Regions from separate parts of the Sodalis ligni genome, predicted to be linked through region 4. Evidence: predicted binding sites of a transcription regulator. Region 4 holds the regulator's gene; each other region holds the start of a gene.
The links. The regulator CRP, encoded in region 4, controls carbon source genes, mostly activating them, when cyclic AMP is high. The targets are predictions, from matches to a motif close to ATGTGANNNNNNTCACAT.
Positions count from the first base shown of each region.

Region 1: GTU79_RS05035 (glycoside hydrolase family 3 N-terminal domain-containing protein) is a predicted target of CRP. The motif match lies at 1,347-1,364, and genes of this name have one in related genera.
Region 2: GTU79_RS13080 (iron-containing alcohol dehydrogenase) is a predicted target of CRP. The motif match lies at 1,955-1,972, and genes of this name have one in related genera.
Region 3: GTU79_RS08015 (YjcB family protein) is a predicted target of CRP. The motif match lies at 1,579-1,596, and genes of this name have one in related genera.

Region 1 is NZ_CP075169.1:1,079,224-1,083,991, forward strand. It holds gene GTU79_RS05035 (glycoside hydrolase family 3 N-terminal domain-containing protein) at 42-1,190, opposite strand; gene xni (flap endonuclease Xni) at 1,594-2,349, opposite strand; gene ppnN (nucleotide 5'-monophosphate nucleosidase PpnN) at 2,435-3,799, opposite strand; gene queF (NADPH-dependent 7-cyano-7-deazaguanine reductase QueF) at 3,861-4,709, opposite strand.
Region 2 is NZ_CP075169.1:2,806,752-2,811,519, reverse strand. It holds partial or broken gene GTU79_RS13085 (dihydrodipicolinate synthase family protein) at 1-670, opposite strand, end outside; gene GTU79_RS13080 (iron-containing alcohol dehydrogenase) at 688-1,836, opposite strand; gene GTU79_RS13075 (D-threonate 4-phosphate dehydrogenase) at 2,027-3,007, shown strand; gene GTU79_RS13070 (DeoR/GlpR family DNA-binding transcription regulator) at 3,021-3,788, shown strand; gene GTU79_RS13065 (SDR family oxidoreductase) at 3,825-4,565, opposite strand; gene GTU79_RS13060 ((R)-mandelonitrile lyase) at 4,579-4,768, opposite strand, start outside.
Region 3 is NZ_CP075169.1:1,692,789-1,697,556, reverse strand. It holds partial or broken gene GTU79_RS08020 (efflux transporter outer membrane subunit) at 1-1,535, shown strand, start outside; gene GTU79_RS08015 (YjcB family protein) at 1,667-1,954, shown strand; gene GTU79_RS08010 (hypothetical protein) at 2,097-2,288, opposite strand; gene GTU79_RS08005 (nuclear transport factor 2 family protein) at 2,287-2,748, shown strand; gene GTU79_RS08000 (TetR/AcrR family transcriptional regulator) at 2,780-3,349, shown strand; gene GTU79_RS07995 (glutathione S-transferase family protein) at 3,501-4,124, shown strand; gene GTU79_RS07990 (ABC transporter substrate-binding protein) at 4,345-4,768, opposite strand, start outside.
Region 4 is NZ_CP075169.1:537,362-542,129, reverse strand. It holds gene GTU79_RS02405 (phosphoribulokinase) at 160-1,029, shown strand; gene GTU79_RS02400 (OsmC family protein) at 1,076-1,483, opposite strand; gene crp (cAMP-activated global transcriptional regulator CRP) at 1,798-2,430, shown strand; gene GTU79_RS02390 (YccS/YhfK family putative transporter) at 2,482-4,563, shown strand; gene argD (bifunctional acetylornithine/succinyldiaminopimelate transaminase) at 4,661-4,768, opposite strand, start outside.

The sequences.
Region 1 (4,768 bases), 540 kb from region 4:
TATCCTCCAGGGAATAAGCTGACCGATATTTTTCAATAAGGTTACCGAGCGGTCGGTAATTTCTTTTCCAATGTTCTGCTCAAGGTGATATCTCCAGGAGCGGTTCCGTTGAACGGGGCGATAATATTTCTTTTCAGCTTAAGTTCGATAATCCGTTTGACGGACTCTGACACCATGTGCTCATCAATGACCCGGGCGGTAATTTTTCCCGACAGAATATTAATCAGCGACTGCAATCGGTGGACGTCGGAGATGTGGTATATGCTAACCGGCATAAGCGCAATATCCACGCCGGCCTTGAAGGTGAATTCCATCACGGTGTGAATATCGAAATTATCGCTGATGGCCTTCATATTCAGCGCATCGGTTATAGTAACTCCCTGAAATTCCAGTTCCTTTCGCAATAGGTCGGTCTGTATTTTTTTTGACAATGTCGCCGGCACTATGATCTCTTCTCCGGCCCTGTTTTTAATGCAGGTGTTATCCAGGGACGGGTATTGGATATGTGCGGTCATAATCATATCCGGCGCTTCGCCGGATGTAATAGCGTCGCGATAGGGCGCCAGATCGATCTCATTGGCGTCTTGGCGGTTTTTGTTTACCATCGGCAAGCCAAAATGGGAATCGGTCACCGTGTCCCCATGGCCGGGAAAATGCTTGGCGACGCTCACTACGCCTTTGCTGCCGATGCCGGCTATCATTTCCCGTGCCAATCGCCCTACGCTGGCCGGGTCGTCGCCGAATGAACGAACATTAATCACCGGATTATTTGGGTTGCTGTTGACATCCATCACCGGCGCGAAAATGGTATTAATGCCGAGTGACGACAGATCCCGGGCTAGAACACATCCCTGCTTATAGGCCAATTTACTATCCACCGTGTCCATACAGGCGGCGCCCAGCGCCATATTGCCCGGGAAAGCAGAGAACTCGCCGCGGGGCAGCCGAAAGACGCTGCCCCCCTCGTTATCAGTGGCAATAAATAAAGGGATGCCTCCCGCCGGTATGGCATCCTGCAGATCGTCGGTGAGTTTTTGTATTTGTTCTTTATTCTTCAGGTTATTGGCAAACAGAATAATTCCACCAATATGATTGTTTCTAATAATATTTCTTATTGTTTCCGTTAGCTGCACCATATCCTGCTTAACGCTTGTTTTGGTATCTTCTCGCCAATAACGGAAGTCCAGCATGATTTTCTGACCTATTTTTCTTTTAAAGTCATTTTGCTACTATTTCATCGCTTTGACTTGCCGCTGTCAGATTTTTCCAATAGACAGATGATTTGACGCGTTATGGTGCAAATCAATGGGGCGTGAAGGGGAGGGCATGGACTTGGCACAGGCGGAGTGTGATTCTGATATCATATATGACTCACGTTATTAAGATGGAGCAGCAGGGTAAATAAATCACTCAGATAAGCACCAATGTAAGAATATAGTTCCTTTGAAATAAAGAGATTATCTTACCGGAGAAACTTGAACAGGAGGGAAACGCAGATGAAATATCAACTCAGGAGGCTTCGCATATTTTCTATATGAAAATATCAAAGCGTTTTTTTGTGCCAACGGTGGCCGTCGGCCACCTGCGGGGGGATTAACGGGGTAAACGCAGCTGCTGCAGGTTCCCTTCCAGGGTTACGCCGGTATCCAGCGTCGCCACCCGGCGACATATAAAGGCCATTTCCCGCTGCGGTTCCAGTTTATTCCGCCATTTAGGCGGGATATCGGCCAATCGCCCATAAAGCGTTTCCAGGCTGCCGGCCTGGCTGATTAACTGCGTAGCGGTTTTGGCGCCGATACCGGCGACACCGGGAATCTTACTGCCGCTGATGCCGGCCAATCCCCAGTAATCGGGCAATTGTTGCGGCTGCACGCCGAAGGTCTCGGTAATAAAGGGCAGATCCAGCCAGCGTTTTTGAAAATAGTCCCTGATGTGGATTGCCGGCGATAATAGCTGGCAATATCCCTTATCGGTTGAAATCAAAGTCACGCGATGTCCGGCGGCGGCGACTTTGAAGGCCAGCGTCGCGGCGATATCGTCCGCTTCGTATCCTTTTAGCTGCCACGATGCCACGCCGGTTTGGCTGAACAGCCGCCTGATGTCCGGCAACAGTGCGCGCAGCTCGTCGGGCATCGGCGCGCGTCCGCCTTTATAGGCCGGTAAAAGTTGATGGCGCCAGCTTTCGTCGCGTTGTTCATCGTCAAATACCGCCACTGCGTGGGTCGGTTCACTATGAAAAATCAGCTGCTTCAGCGCATGGGTACAGGCTGATGGGCAGGAAGAACCCTGGGTGGCATGCATGCGGCGAATCAGGTTCAACGCATCCACAATCAATAAATGAACCGTCATGGCGTGTCGTCCTTATCATCATCCATCGGGAGGCAGGACAGGACGCCGGAATTGGCTTTGTCCTGTCGTCAAGTCGGGCCCGGCGTTAAATACAGATTTCGTAGCAAGGGATATAGGCGCTGCCCGGTAATTTCATGCGGTGTTGCGCGACAAAACCCTGTAATAAGAAATCCATGCGTTTCATAATGTCCGGATCGCCGCGCAGCTTGTAGGGGCCGTGCTGCTCTATGGACTGGATGCCGTTTTCCTTTACGTTGCCGGCAACAATGCCGGAAAACGCCCGCCGCAGCGCCGCCGCCAGCTGTTCGGCCGGCTGGTCGCGATGCAGATTCAGGTTGGCCATGTTTTCATGGGTGGGATCGAACGGGTGCTGAAGATCCTGCGCCACCTTCAGCGACCAATTGAAGCTATAGGCATCGCCGCTGCTGCGCCGGTTTTCCTTGACCCTGGGCATGGCTTTTTTCATTTGGCGGGCCACTTCCGCCGCATCGTCAATGATGATGGTGTAATATTTGCGGGCCTGCTCGCCCAGGGTACTGACGACAAATTCATCCAGCACCCGGAAGTAATCGGCGCTGATGCCCGGACCGGTAAGAATCAGGGGCAGCACCTGTTCTTTATTGGCCGGATTCATCATGATCCCCAGCAGGTACAGCAGCTCTTCCGCGGTGCCCACCCCGCCCGGGAAAATAATGATGCCGTGGCCGATACGGACAAACGCTTCCAGCCGTTTTTCAATATCCGGCATGATAATCAGCTCATTTACCAGCGGATTGGGCGGTTCGGCGGCGATAATGGACGGTTCGGTCATGCCGATAAAGCGTCCTTCCTTGTAGCGCTGCTGGGCATGGCCCACCGCCGCGCCTTTCATCGGCGCCTCCATGGCGCCCGGTCCGCAGCCGGTGCAGATATTGAGTTCACGCAGACCCAGCTGGCTGCCTACTTTGCGGCCATAGAGATATTCGGTTTCGCTGATGGAATGGCCGCCCCAGCAGACAATCATATTCGGCGCTTCGCCCACGTGCAGGCCGCGGGCGTTGCGCATAATGGAGAATATCAAGTTGGTGATATGCACCGAGTTATTCAGGTTAAGGCTCTGATGGTGGCCGGCTGAGGCAATCTGGCCGTTGACGAACAGAATATCCCGCAGCACGGCGAACAGATTCGCCTGGATGGAGCGGATAAGACTGCCGTCGACAAAAGCCTCTTCGGGCGGGTTCACCAGCTCAAGCTTCACGCCGCGCTCGCGGCGCAGCACATTAATATCGAAATCCTGGAAACGGGCCAGCAGTTCTTTGCTGCTGTCGGTTTGAGCGCCTGAATTCAATACCGCCAGCGAACAGTTGCGAAACAGACGATAGAGATCGCTGCTGGCGGTACGTTTGAGCATATCCACTTCGAGTTGTGACAGTAAATCCATGGAGCCTAGGGGGCTGATATGGGTAATCAAAATAACTCCTTGGTGCGCGGTTTCGCACAAAATTTTTCTTCGAACGCGTCTTGTTGTAGCATTATTGCCGCGCCAGCCGGCCGGCTGAGGGAATGAATGGCGTATTGCTCCGCCACGGGTTGATATCCAGCCCGCCGCGACGGGTGTAGCGGGCATAAACCGACAGCTGCTCGGGATGACAAAAATGCATCAGGTCGGTAAAAATCCGTTCCACGCACTGTTCATGGAATTCATTATGATGGCGGAAAGAGACCAGATAGCGCAATAAGGCTTCCCGATTGATGCGCGGGCCGCGATAGGTGATTTGCACCGATCCCCAATCCGGCTGGTGGGTGATCAGGCAATTGGATTTCAGGAGGTGGCTGACCAGGGTCTCGCTGACCTGCGCGTTATCGTCCGCGGCGTGCCGAATCCATTCATTGCTGAAGGTATAATCATCAATGAGGATATCCTGCTCATCAATGCACTCGCCGGCAAAGTCGGCGATGCAACGGCCGGCAATATCGCCGAGGCGGAACAAATCCACATTCACGTCACCTGCGGCGCAGCGGGCGAGGTCGCGGATCAAAACATCCCGTACCTGGTCCCAGTGGGCGAATCGCGTCTGGTTAAAGCTGTTAAGATAAAGCTTGAAGCTTTTGGATTCGATAAGATTGCGGCTGGCGGCGTCAAGGCGCATTTCGCCGATGGCCACCTGCGGCACGCCCTTGTCGTTGAGCCAGGACAGTTCGTACAGCGTCCAGATATCGGCACCGTGGAATCCCAGCGTATGCGGCGCCAGACCCAACGGTTCCCGGTTGAGCGCGCGCGGTACCCCTTGCAGCAAGGCGGCATCGTATCGATCGCTATAGGGGGTGGGTTTGCCCAGTGTCAGCGATCCTAACGCCGGTTGATTTTCATAATCGGACATATTATAAGCGGACATAAATAAATGGTTACCCTGAATCCTTCTTATTACACAAGGTCTAG
Region 2 (4,768 bases), 2.3 Mb from region 4:
CGGGACCATATAGCGTTAATCTCTTTTGGCGCGACGTTGGCCAAACCGGAGATGCAGGCGGAGCAGCCATCGACAAAGCCCTGATGAATGAGCGAGTCGGGACCGTTAAGCACGCTGAAACCCTCGAGATCCTTCACGGCGTTGAGAAAGCCGCTCAGGCTTTCATAGCTGCCGGCACTGTCTTTGATGCCGATAATATTTGGATGGGACGCCAATTGCCGGACGGTTTCCGGTTGCAGCGTATTGCCGGTGCGCGCCGGAATATTGTAGAGAAAGATCGGCACCGGCAAGGCATCGGCGATGGCCCGGTAATGCCACGCCAGTTCCTCCTGTTTTAGCGGCACAAAATAGGGCGTGATCACGGAAACCGCATCGACGCCCAAACCCGCCGCCTGCTTACCGAGCCGGATGGTTTCGCGGGTGGATATCTCGCCGATATGCCCAACCACCGCCGCCTTGCCCGCCACCTCATCGGTGCAGGTCTCAATTAATGCCAGCTTTTCCTTCTCGTTCAGCACAAAAAACTCGCCGTTGGTGCCCCCGCAGAATATGCCGTTGCCGTAACCCAACTGGCGCTGAACCTGCAAACGCATGGCGCTCGGGCTGAAATCGCCGTTTTGTCGAAGGTGGTGACGATAGCCGTCAGTACGCCGCTGATTTTTTTGCTCATAATACCCTCGTAATTAATCAACAATCCTGTGTTTGGAACAGCGTCAAATAGAGGCGGCGGACATCGTCGGCGCCTACTTGCGTCGGAACGTTTTTCATGAGCCGCTGCACATCCAGCGCCGCCTCCACCAGATAAGGCAAATGCTCCCCGCCGATCCCCAGCGCCTCGAGACTCGCCGGCAGCTTTAGGCGCTGCACCAAGGCGGAAAAATACTCCACCAGCGCGTGGGATTTTTCTTCGTCGCTTAGAGAGGTGATGGCATCAGGCACTAAATCATAGGCCTGCGCAAATTTGGCCACCGCCGCCGGACGGATAAAGCGCATACAGGGGGCCAGCAAAATGGCGTTCGCCACCCCGTGGGGGATATGGTATTTGCCTCCCAGGGGATAAGACATGGCATGAACCAGATGCGTCCCGGCATGGGTAATGGCGGCGCCGCCGTAATAAGACGCCCACAGCATTTCCAATCGGGCGGCCAGGTTATCCGGCCGGGCCACGGCGATTTCCAGATTCGCGAACAGTTTTTTCAGCCCCATCAGGGCATAGTTGTCGCTGACCGGGTTGGCCGCCACGGACGTAAAACATTCAATCAGATGACAGAGCGCGTCGATACCGGTTGACGAGGCGATAGACGCCGGCATGCTGACGGTCAACTCCGGCACCAATGCCACATAGTCCGGCAGCATCACCGGCGAAATGATCCCGACTTTGGTTTCCCGTTCTGGGATGGCTAAAATGGCATTGGGCGTAGCTTCCGAGCCGGTTCCGGCCGTGGTGGGGATAAGCAGCGAGGTGATGCGCTTTTGCGGCTTTTCTCCCGCCAGCAGGGCGGTTAAATCCGGCGCGCCCCCGATACACAGCACTGAAAGCAGTTTCGCCACGTCCAGCACGCTGCCGCCGCCGATACCTATCACCAGATCAAACGACTTTCCCCCCAGCGCGGCGACGATAGCCTCCACATCCTGCGCCCTGGGCTCCGGGGGGACATTATCAATCATCTTAAGGCTGGCGACCTTGCCGCACACCTGCTCAATCACGCTTTGTACGGCGGGAATAACGGCGATGTTTTTATCCGTTACCAGTAATGCCGCTCGCTTATCCTGCAACAGGTAACCCAGGTCGTTAAGCGCCTGATAACCACTGATAAGGGTGCTGTTTATATTCATTGACCTTGCCTTGTGTCTTCATTCCCCGCTCAGGGAACGTCGGTGATTATATTTCATCATTTAACATCACAGCTCATGCCCGCCGCCCCTATTTTATAGAATATTTAACGTTGGTCTTTTTTGATCGTGCTCACATATAATCAACTATGATTCAATATAATCATATTGTGTTTCAATCAGGAGAAGCGGAGTGATTAAAATTATTGCAGTCACCATGGGCGACCCGGCGGGCATCGGTCCGGAAATCATCATCAAATCACTCATCGACGGCCCCTTATCCGGTGCGCCGGCGGTGGTGGTGGGCTGCGCCGGTACGCTCCGGCGGGTTTTATCTCTGAATATCACGCCGGCGGCGGAGCTGCGGATTATTAAAAACGCCGCCGATGCGCATTTCGCTCCCGGCATATTGAACGTTATCGATGAACCGCTGGCCGACCCTCTGGCGTTGCAGCCGGGCAAGGTGCAATCGGCCGCGGGGGATCTGGCCTACCGCTGCATAAAGCGGGCGACCGAACTGGCCATGGCGGGAAAGGTTCATGCCATGGCCACGGCGCCGTTAAATAAGGAAGCATTGCACAGCGCCGGCCATATTTATCCAGGGCATACTGAATTGCTGGCGACATTAACCCACAGCCGGGATTACGCCATGGTGCTCTATACCGAAAAGCTGAAGGTGATTCATGTCAGCACGCATATCGCCCTGCGCAAATTCCTGGATACCCTGAGCCGGGCGCGGGTAGAAACCGTTATCGCCATGGCGGATACCTTTCTCAAACGCGTCGGTTTCGACGCCCCCCGCATCGCGGTGGCCGGCGTCAATCCCCATGCGGGAGAACACGGTCTGTTCGGTGATGAGGAGATAGCCATTGTCGGCCCGGCCATTGCGGCGATGACGGCAAAAGGCATCAATGTTTACGGCCCCTGTCCGCCGGATACGGTTTTCCTGCAATCCTATGAGGGACAATATGATATGGTCGTCGCGATGTATCACGACCAAGGTCATATCCCCTTAAAGCTGCTGGGCTTCTACGATGGGGTGAATATCACTGCCGGCCTACCGTTTATCCGGACTTCCGCGGATCATGGCACCGCGTTTGATATCGCCTGGCGCGGACAAGCCAAAGCTAAGAGCATGGCTGTTGCAATCGCGCTGGCAATGCAATTGGCATAAGCGGACGGACGCGATGACGGCACAACCTCGCCTTGACCAGATTTTGGGTTACCTGAAAAACCATAATCTGGTGACAGTGGATCAATTGGTGACGGTGCTGAGCGCATCGCCCGCCACCGTGCGCCGGGATCTCATCAAACTGGATCGGGAAGGCGTCATTTGCCGCATGCACGGCGGCGTAACCCTTAACCGGTTCATTCCCTCCCAGCCCACCACCTACGAAAAAAATCAGCGCAATCTGGCGGAGAAGCAGGCCATTGCCTTTGAGGCCGCCGGCTTCGTCACCGCCGGTGATACCGTGGTGCTGGATGCCGGCACCACCATGTACGAGCTGGCCCGCCAATTAAGCCATTTGCCGCTACGGGTGATTACCACCGATTTGCATATCGCGCTGTTTCTCAGCGGCTTTAAGCAAATCGAGGTTACCATAATCGGCGGACGCATCGACGACAGCAGTCAATCCTGCATCGGTGAACATGGCCGCAAGCTATTGCGCAGCATTAATCCGCAACTTGCCTTTGTCAGCTGTAACTCCTGGAGCCTGGAGAAAGGCATTACCACGCCGACCGAAGAGAAAGCCGGCCTCAAGCAGGATCTGCTGGCCAATGCCCAACGCCGGGTGCTGTTGGCCGACAGCAGCAAATACGGCTCATGGTCGCTGTTTCGCGTTTGCCCTTTGCCCTCGCTGACGGATATCGTCACTGACTGTCGCCATCGGCCGGAAATGATGCCGGCGCTAGACCACCAGCCGTTCCAGGTGATCTATGCGTCATTAGGCTGAAAGGCGCCCCGTAACCGGGCGCCGGCATCCGGCTAATCAGAGATCTTGTTTCGTGGGGCGGAACAGGATTTCATTGATATCCACCTCCTCCGGCTGACTGATGGCAAAGGCCACCACGGCGGCGAACGAGTCGGCGGAGATGGCGGTTTCAGCATAGAATTGCTTGATATTCGCCGCCACGTCGGCCTCGGTAATACTGTCCGCCAGTTCGCTGGTTACCGCCCCGGGCGAAATAATCGTCGTACGGATATTGTAGGGTTTCACTTCCTGCCGGAGCCCTTCGGAAATTACCCGCACCGCGGTTTTGGTGGCGGCATACACGGCGCTGCCCGGCCGTACCTTATGGCCCGCCACGGAAGAGGTGTTAATGATATGCCCGCCCTTCTGTTCTTTCATATACGGCAGCGCCGCGGCAATGCCGTACAGTACCCCTTTGAGATTAACGTCAATCATCTGGTTCCAGTCGTCGATTTTACGGCGTTCCAGCAGCGAATGCGGCATCAGTCCGGCGTTGTTGACCATCACATCAACGCGGCCATACAGCGCCACGGCTTTGTCCACCAGGGCCTGCACCTGTTCCGGCCGGGTCACATCGGTTCTGAGCACCGCCTCTTTATCCAGGGATAGCTCCCCGGCCAGCGTTTCCAGCCGGTCCAGGCGGCGGGCGCCCAGCATGAGTTTTGCCCCGTCCTTGGCCAAACGGCGCGCCAGCGCCTCACCCAGGCCGCTGCTGGCCCCGGCGATAACCACCACTTTATTTTCAATACCTTGTGCCATAATTCCTCCGAAATTATTTCCGATACTGTTCGTCGCTGACTTTTTCCAGCCATTCAACCGGACTGCCGTTCAGCGATTCCGCTATGGCGAGATGCGTCATGGCGGTGTCAGGCGTCGCGCCGTGCCAATGTTTCACCCCGTCAGGGATCCAGACGATATCCCCTTGATTCATCTCTTTGATTTCGCCGCCCCATTCCTGCAGC
Region 3 (4,768 bases), 1.2 Mb from region 4:
GCCTTGGTTTGCTGGCGGCCATGATAACCGCCTGTTCGGTGGGTCCGGATTACCGCCCCCCATCACCGGTGACCCCCGCCGCGTTCAACAATCTCGACAACGGCGGCAAAAACCGGTCCGCCTCCGCTACCCTGGCGGCGCTGCCCGATCCGTCCTGGTGGCACAGCTTTAACGATCCGCAGCTCGATAGCCTGATAGACCGGGCCATCGCCGGCAATATCAATCTGCAGCAGGCGGTACTGCGTATCGCCGGCGCCCGTGAACAAACCCTGCAGGCCGGCGCCGCTTACCTGCCGTCGGTGCAGGCCAAGGCCAGCGCCCAGCGCGAGCAGCTGGGTCTGGCGGGCCAGCTGGATTCGGCCCATGTCGACACCTCAAGCGTGGCGAGTCTTAGTCCGCAGGCAGCCTCCGCGCTGGATACCCTGACTCAGCCGATAAGCTTGTATCAGGGCAGTTTCGACGCCAGCTGGGAGCTGGATCTTTGGGGAAAAGTCCGCCGATCGGTGGAGATGGCGCAGGCGCAAAGCCAGGCTTCGGTTGAAGAACGCAACGACGCCCTGGTGTCCCTGGAGGCGGAGGTGGCGCGGACCTATTTGCAGCTGAGGGGCGCCCAGACCGTGGCGCAGACGCTTCGCACGCAAATCGATGTGGCGGAACAGTCCCTGGAATTGACCCGCAGCCGCCAGCAGCACGGTCTGGCGCCGCAGTATGATGTGGAAAACGCCGCTGCCCAGCTCGGTTCGCTGCGGGCGCAGTTGCCGCGGTACGAAGCGGAACAGCGTCAGGCGATGAACGGATTGGCGGTATTGCTGGGACAACCTCCCGGCACGCTGGATAACGAACTACGCCAAGACAAGCCGCAGCCCGCCGTCCCGGCCGCTGTGGCGGTGGGCGTGCCGTCAGCCCTGGCGCGCCGCCGTCCCGATGTGCGCCAGGCGGAAGCCAATCTGCATGCGGCCACCGCCAATATCGGCGTCTCGGTGGCGCAATTGTTCCCTGATTTTTCCCTCACCGGCCAGTTCGGCATGCGCAATACCGAGGCGGATTATCTGACCCACTGGAGCAGCCATTTTTACAGTTACGGTCCCCAGGTGTCGCTGCCGATTTTCCAGGGCGGCCGGCTGGTGTCAAGCGTCCGGCTGGCCCGGGTGCAACAGGCCAATGCGGTCTTGTCCTACCGCCAAACCGTCCTGACCGCGTTGCAGGATGTGGAGAACGCGCTGGTGAGCTACCGCACGGATCAGCAGCAGGTGGATGGCCTGGAGCAAGCCGCCGCGTCATTTCAAAACGCCTTCAATTTATCCAGCGAAAGCTACCGCCAGGGACTGACGTCATTTATCACTATGCTTGATGCACAGCGGCAGCTGGCCCAGGCCCGCCAGTAGGTCGCCGCCGCCCGGGTCCAGACCGGCATTGATTTGGTGGCGCTTTACAAAGCCCTGGGCGGAGGCTGGGAACCCTACACGCAGGTGAATTTACCTAAGTATCCGGTGTTCGGGCCGGCGGAAACCGTAGCGGCCGGCACCCAAAAGTAAAAAAACCAAAAAAGTAAACAACTTATCCATTGCCGTCAAAAAAATTTGACCTCCATCACATATTTTTGTAGCACAATACCTAAAAACAGGAGAAAATTACGGCAACTTAATCAACGGGAGGATGGTTCCACATGAGTACGCTGGCCGCAGGCTTTGTGATGATGCGCTGGGAATTGCTCAGTGCGGTGATGATGTTTTTCGCTAGCACGCTAAATGTCGTATGCCGTAGATCCAGTAAAAATGCCCTTGCCTTTATCTTCACCGGCGTCGGCATCAGCATGGCCTATTGGTTTGTCGCCGGGTTGCTGGGCATTACCCTCTCGATGGAGCTGGCGCACTGGCGCGATATCTGGGCCGGTCTGAAAGAGCTGGGGGAATATATTATCGTCCACACCCCGCCGGACTGGCAGATTACCTGATCCGGGCCTTTACCGGACGCCCATTCCGCTAATACATTTTAACGACCCACGCATTCAGACATGGCGCATTCAGCCAGGTCTTTTGCTGTTTAAAATCCCTTAACCGATTTTATCGGTTCACCTCCGTCTCCCATCCGTTCCCTCATTTCATACCCGATTTCAACACGTGCGGCTTTTCGTTTCTCCTCGGACCCGGGTTCATTTCCGCCACGTTCCGGGCGGGCTTGACGTTTTCGGCAATTCCCGCGAAACCTGACAGGATAAAATAAACCTTGTCAATGGCTGTACCGATCGGTACAGTCCTATCTTCACTCATAGAAAAGGCACTCATCATGGCTAACCTGGTTCCCCCCTTTACGCTGGAGACTGCAATCGCCAAAGTCCGTTTGGCGGAAGACGGCTGGAACAGCCGGGACCCCCGCCGGGTCTCCCTGGTCTACTCCGAAGACACCCAGTGGCGCAACCGTGCTGAAATTGTTACCGGACGCGAGGAAGTGGTAGCCTTCCTGACCCGCAAATGGGCCAGGGAGCTGGATTATCGGCTGATCAAAGAGCTATGGGCATTTACCGGCGCCCGGATAGCGGTACGTTTCGCTTACGAATGGCACGATGACAGCGGAAACTGGTTTCGCTCCTACGGCAATGAAAACTGGGAGTTCAATGAGCAAGGATTGATGTTCCGCCGTTTTGCCTGCATCAATGATTTGCCCATTACCAGCGACGATCGCCGGTTTTTCTGGCCGCTGGGCCGGCGTCCGGACGACCACCCCGGCCTGTCCGATTTTGGTTTGTAGTGGTTCTCGGTAACTGCAAGGCATTCATTCATTGAACAGCAAAGAAAACGCAAAAACCGAGCTGGTGGCCCGCATTGCCGAAATATTCCGCGAGTGCGGCTTTGAGGGCGCCTCCCTCAGCCGCATTACCGAGGGTACCGGGCTGGGCAAAGGCAGTCTTTATCACTTTTTCCCCGCCGGTAAGGAGGAGATGGCCGCTGAGGTGCTGCTGCATATCCACCGCTGGTTCGCCGGGCATATTTTCCTGCCGCTGGAACAGGAGAACGCCTTCGGCGCTCTGGATGACATGTGGCGGGAAGTGGATGACTATTTTCAGTCCGGTAAACGCGTTTGCCTGGTGGGGGCGTTTGCCCTGGACGGCACGCGGGATCGGTTCGCTACCGCCATCAGCGGCTATTTCAGGCGGTGGATAGCCGCGCTGGGGGGCGCCCTGCGGCGCGCTGGGGTTGACGACTCCACCTGCGCCATCCTGTCGCAGGAGGTGGTGGCCGGTATCCAGGGCGCCCTGATCCTGGCCCGCGCCCTTGACGACGCGGAGTTCTTCTCCAAGAGCCTCCTACGCTTGCAAAGGCGGGTCAACGAGCAGTTGGCAGCGCGCTAGGGATACTTATCCCCGGCATACCGGCAAGGCATTTCAATGGCGCAAGCAGCCCTGGAGACTTTAAGCCGGCGTTTTCCTGTTCCCAGCCGCCGGGAAAAATGCCAGTATGGCTTGGCCACTGTCACCCTAACATTGATTGTAAAGGAAGCCTATGCTGAAAATACTCGGCAGATCTTCATCCATTAATGTGCGCAAGGTCCTATGGGCCTGCGCGGAGTTGGGCATCGAATATCAGCGCGAAGACTGGGGCAACGGATTCAAATCCACCCACAGCCCCGAATTTCTCGCGCTGAATCCTAATGCCATGGTTCCGGTTATCCAGGACGAGGATTTTGTCCTATGGGAATCGAATACCATTATCCGTTACCTGGCGCGCGCCTACCGCGGCGAATCGCTATACCCGGCGGCCCCCAAAATCCGGGCCGGCATCGACCGGTGGATTGATTGGCAGGCCGCCGATCTCAATCCCGCCTGGAGCTATGTTTTCAGCGCCCTGGTGCGGCACAATCCCGAACATCCCGATCCCGAACGCATCAAGGCCGCCGCCGCAAGCTGGGCCGACAAAATGTCGATCCTGGAGGGCCAGCTCAAGGCCACCGGAGCCTTTGTCGCGGGTCCGGCATTTACCCTGGCGGATATCCCCATCGGCCTGTCGGTGAACCGCTGGTTTTCCACCCCGCTCCAACGCCCCGACCTCCCGGCAGTGAGCGCCTATTATGAACGATTAAGCCTGCGGCCGGCTTTTATCGCCCACGGCAGAAACGGACAGCCCTAATCGCCAGGGTAAAGACCGGGGTTTAACTCCGGTCTCAGACTGCTGACAAACATGCCCGAAGCCAATAAGGCGGGACAGGCTGCTAGAAGAGTAAACCGTCCGCGCCAGGGATGGCGCGGATCGAGCCCCCAGGGAAGGGTTCACGGCGTGTTTACGATCTAGCAGCCTGTCTCGACCGGGCACTTTGTCAACAAGCTCCGACCGGGGTTTAACCCCGGTCTCAGGGCTGTTTCAACGCCGTTTGCGCCACATACGGCTTCATGATCTCATCCGCCTGTCGCTGGGCATCCCTTGCCGCATCCGCCACCAGGCGCGATTTGTCTGTGACCACCGACGCCAGCTGATTCTCCATGGCCTGGCGTACCGCCACCGTCTCATAGGTGGCATACCAGGGATGGGCATACTGCAGCTGTTTCAGCGCCACCGCCGCTCGCGGATCCTTGGCAAGATAATCCTTCATGGCCGGGGTATCGTAAGCGGCCATGCGCGGCGCGAAATAACCGGTGAAACGGCTCCATTGACCGTTCACATCGGGGCTGGTGAGATAGGTGAGGAATTGATAGGCGGCGGCCTTTTGCGCTTCGCTGATGCCTTTAAAACTCACCAGGCTGGCGCCGCCGATAATTACCGCCTGGCGCTGCTGG
Region 4 (4,768 bases):
TTGGCCCTGCGCCGCTAAACATGATAACAATAATCAAGTCTTTCATGCCGGGCGCATGTGAATCTACCCGTCATACTTCAAGTTGCAGGTGCGTCCGCTTTCCTGCAACCTGAATTATTGAGGGTATCACGCCGCCATATAACGAAGCGTAGGGTTACCATGTCAGCACAACATCCCATTATTGCCGTTACCGGCTCCAGCGGCGCCGGCACCACCACCACCAGTTTGGCTTTCCGTAAAATTTTTCACCAGTTGAATATTCACGCCGCCGAGCTGGAAGGGGACAGTTTCCACCATTTTACCCGTCCGGAAATGGACATGGCCATTCGCAAGGCCCGCGATCTCGGGCGACATATCAGCTATTTCGGGCCGGAAGCCAATGACTTCGGCCTATTGGAACACACCTTCCTGCAGTATGGGCTCACCGGCCACGGCAAAGCGCGAAAATATCTGCACACCTATGACGAAGCCGTTCCCTACAATCAGATTCCCGGCACCTTTACTCCCTGGCAGCCGCTGCCGGAGCCGACGGATGTGCTGTTTTACGAGGGGCTGCACGGCGGGGTGGTTACCGACCACCATAATGTGGCGCAGCATGTGGATCTCCTGGTGGGTGTAGTACCCATCGTCAACCTGGAATGGATACAAAAGCTGGTGCGCGATACCAGCGAACGCGGACACTCCCGGGAAGCGGTGATGGATTCCGTGGTGCGATCGATGGAAGACTATATTAACTACATCACACCGCAGTTTTCCCGTACCCATATCAATTTTCAACGGGTTCCCACGGTGGACACGTCCAACCCCTTTGCCGCCAAGGCCATCCCTTCGCTGGACGAAAGCTTTGTGGTAATTCACTTTCGCGGCCTGGATCATATCGACTTCCCCTATCTGCTGGCGATGCTGCAGGGGTCGTTTATTTCCAATATCAATACGCTGGTGGTACCGGGAGGGAAAATGGGGCTGGCGATGGAACTGATCATGGGACCATTGGTAAAGCAGCTACTGGAAGGCAAACGCATTGAATAAACCGGGCGCGGCCGGAGCGTCGCGCCAGCGGTAACGCATCCGTCATTCAGGACGGCAAACGCACTTCAAAACTATGGGTAACGTTCACGGATTTGCCGAGCATTAAAGACACCGAGCAATACTTTTCCGCTGACAGCTCCACCGCCCTTTCGACGATTTTGTCGGTGAGCCCCGTGCCGGAAACTATAAAGTGTAAATTAATATGGGTAAATAACCTCGGCGCTTCGTCGCGGCGTTCAGAGGTCAGCTTGACTTCGCAATCACGCACATCCTGACGCCCTTTTTGCAGAATCGATACCACGTCGATGGCGCTGCACCCCCCAGCCGCCATAAGTACCATTTCCATTGGGCTGGGCGCTTTTTCCCCTGCGTTGCCATCCATCAAAATCTGGTGGCCGGAGGCGGATTCACCTATAAAAGACAGACCTTCGACCCATTTTACTCGTGCTTGCATTATGATGACTCCAGATAAAAAGTTTTTCCTGCACCCTACATTTTTATTGGAAAGGTGGCAATGTTACCTAACATACTTCATGCTGATGCAAGACAACAGAAGACACTGCTTCAAACCTATGCTAAAAACAAGGCTGGATCGACCTCATGATAATGAAAGGGCAAGAGAGCGATCGGAACATCACTAAAACCAGACCCTAATAAGTTCCCTAACGTCGCTCCGTTTACAACGGAGATGGATCGATAAAACAGCGCCGTAATAGGGAATACGATGTCCTGAACAAGGACATCGATGACAAAAGAGGATAACAGCGAATGGTTCTCGGCAAACCGCAAACAGACCCGACTCTCGAATGGTTCCTGTCTCATTGCCATATTCACAAGTATCCATCGAAGAGTACGCTAATACATCAAGGCGAAAAAGCTGAAACACTTTACTACATCGTCAAAGGCGCCGTCGCGGTGCTGATAAAAGATGAAGAAGGTAAAGAGATGATCTTGTCCTACCTTAACCAGGGGGATTTTATCGGGGAATTGGGCTTATTCGAAGAAGGCCAGGAGCGCAGCGCCTGGGTTCGTGCGAAAACCGCTTGTGAAGTGGCTGAAATTTCTTATAAAAAATTCCGGCAACTGATTCAGGTGAATCCGGATATCCTGATGCGTCTGTCGGCGCAGATGGCCAGCCGCTTGCAGGTCACCTCGGAAAAAGTCGGTAATCTGGCGTTTCTCGACGTCACGGGACGTATCGCGCAAACCTTGCTTAATCTGGCGAAACAACCCGACGCCATGACCCACCCCGACGGCATGCAAATCAAGATTACCCGCCAGGAAATCGGCCAGATTGTCGGCTGTTCCCGCGAAACGGTGGGCCGTATTCTGAAAATGCTGGAAGATCAAAATCTCATCTCCGCACACGGCAAGACCATTGTCGTTTACGGTACGCGTTAAACGTTAATCAAACAGGCGTGGTACTCTGTGCCACGCCTGCTTGTTGGCAGCATGTGGCGTCGACTGATCTATCACCCCGAAGTCAACTATGCCTTGCGGCAAACCATCGTGCTTTGCCTGCCGGTGGCGATAGGGCTATTGTTCGGCAGCCTGCAGAACGGCCTGCTGTTCTCCCTGGTGCCCGCCTGTTGCAACATCGCCGGCCTGGATACCCTGCATAAACGCTTTTTTAAACGCCTGGCCATCGGCGGTACGCTGTTCGCCGTCAGCAGCGTACTGATCCAGTGGCTGCTCTTTGTACACGTACCCTTGCCCTTTATCATGGTGGGCCTGGCGCTGGCGCTGGGCGTCACCGGTGAAATCAGTCCGTTGCACGGGCGGTTATTACCCGCCTCCCTTATCGCCGCCATTTTTACCCTCGGCCTGACCGGCAACGCCCCGGTGTGGATCCCGCCGCTGCTGTATATCGCCGGTACCGCCTGGTACGGGCTGTTTACCGGCCTGTGGTTCCGATGGCTTAAAGAGCAGCCGATGCGGGAAACCCTCAGCCTGCTCTATAGAGAGCTCGCGGATTATATCGAGGCGAAATACAGCCTGCTGACCCAGCATACCGACCCGGAAACCGCCCTGCCGCCGCTGTTTGCCCGGCAGCAGCGGGTGATTGATCTGATTGCGCAAATTTACCAGCAGCTGCATATGCTGTCGGCCAACCATCAGCTTCAGTACAAACGTCTGCTGCGGACATTTCAGGTGGCTCTGGACCTGCAAGAGCATATCGCCGTCAGTTTGCATCAGCCGGACGAAGTGCAAAAGCTGGTGGAGCAGAGTCACGCTGAAGCGGTGATCCGCTATAATGCCCAATTGATTGCCGCCCGGCTGCGGGTGGTAGCGGACGATATCCTTTATCATCGGTTATCGGGCCGTTTCACCATGGCGGAAGCCCTGTCGGCGGTGGAAAAAATTGCCCAGCGAAATCCGGATAATCCGGTGGGGCAATTTTGTTTTTATCACTTCAGCCGCATCGCCAGGCTGCTCAGGACGCAACGTCCGCTCTACCGGCGGGATATCATGGCGGATAACCAGCAACGGCTCTCTTTCTGGCAGGCGCTGCGCAGCTACTGTTCGCTCAAATCCATGGCGCTGCGCAACGCCGCCCGGCTGGGCATTATGCTGGCCATCGGCAGCAGCCTGGGACTGGTGTTCAACCTGCCTAAACCCTACTGGATTCTGATGACGGTGATGTTTGTCAGCCAGAACGGCTATAACGCCACCCGGGTACGTATCCAGCACCGGGCGCTGGGAACCTTGGCCGGCCTGGTTATCGCCGCCGCGACCCTGCAGCTCCATCTGGGGGACGGCACGGTTTTATTGTTTATGCTGGTGGTGACCCTGGCGGCTTACCTGGTTTTGCGGAAAAATTACGGCCTGGCGATGACCGGCTTCACCGTAACCGCCGTTTACACCCTGCAGCTATTGTCCCTGAACGGTACGCATTTTCTGGTACCGCGGCTGGTGGATACCCTGATCGGATGCATGCTGGCGTTCGGCGGTACGCTCTGGCTGTGGCCGCAGTGGCAAAGCGGCCTGCTGCGCAAAAACGCCCATCAGGCGCTGGAAAGGGATCAGGACGCATTGCGTCTGTTATTACAGGCGAATCCGGAGCCGGCGGCGCTGGCCTATGCCCGTATGCGGGCCAACCAGGCCCATAACGCCCTGTTCACCTCGCTAAGCCAGGCCATGCAGGAGCCCGGTTTCAACTCCCGCTACCTCATCGATATGCGCCTATGGGTGACCCATAGCCAGTTTATTATTGAGCATATCAATGCCATGACGATACTGGCGCGGGATCACTACATGCTGACGCCAATGCTGGCGGAAAAATACCTGACCGCCTGCGAGGTGGCGCTGCAAACCTGCCAGCAACGGCTGGAATACGATGGTCCGAGCAGCGAACAGCCGGTACTGGCCACCGCCGGCGATACGCCGGAGCAGCCGGGCACCCCGATGGAACGCCATCTGCGGCGTATCCTGTTCCATTTGGGAGTAATGCATACCATCTCGTCGGTTGCCTGGCGCCAGCGGCCGCAGCACGGCCGCTGGCTATCGCGGCGATTGGGGGAAAATGCCCAATAGCCGCCGATAATGGCGGCTGAGCGTGCTGGCAAAGTGCCCGGTCGAGAAAGGCGGTTTGATAAGTGACCCGTCCGCGCCAGGCTCTTTTTCAGTGAGCTCAGCCGGCGGTAACCTGGGCTACCGCCTGTTCAAACCTGGCCATGCCCTGATCGATATCGTCAAATTCCACCACCAGCGACGGGGCGAAACGCACCACGTCCGGACC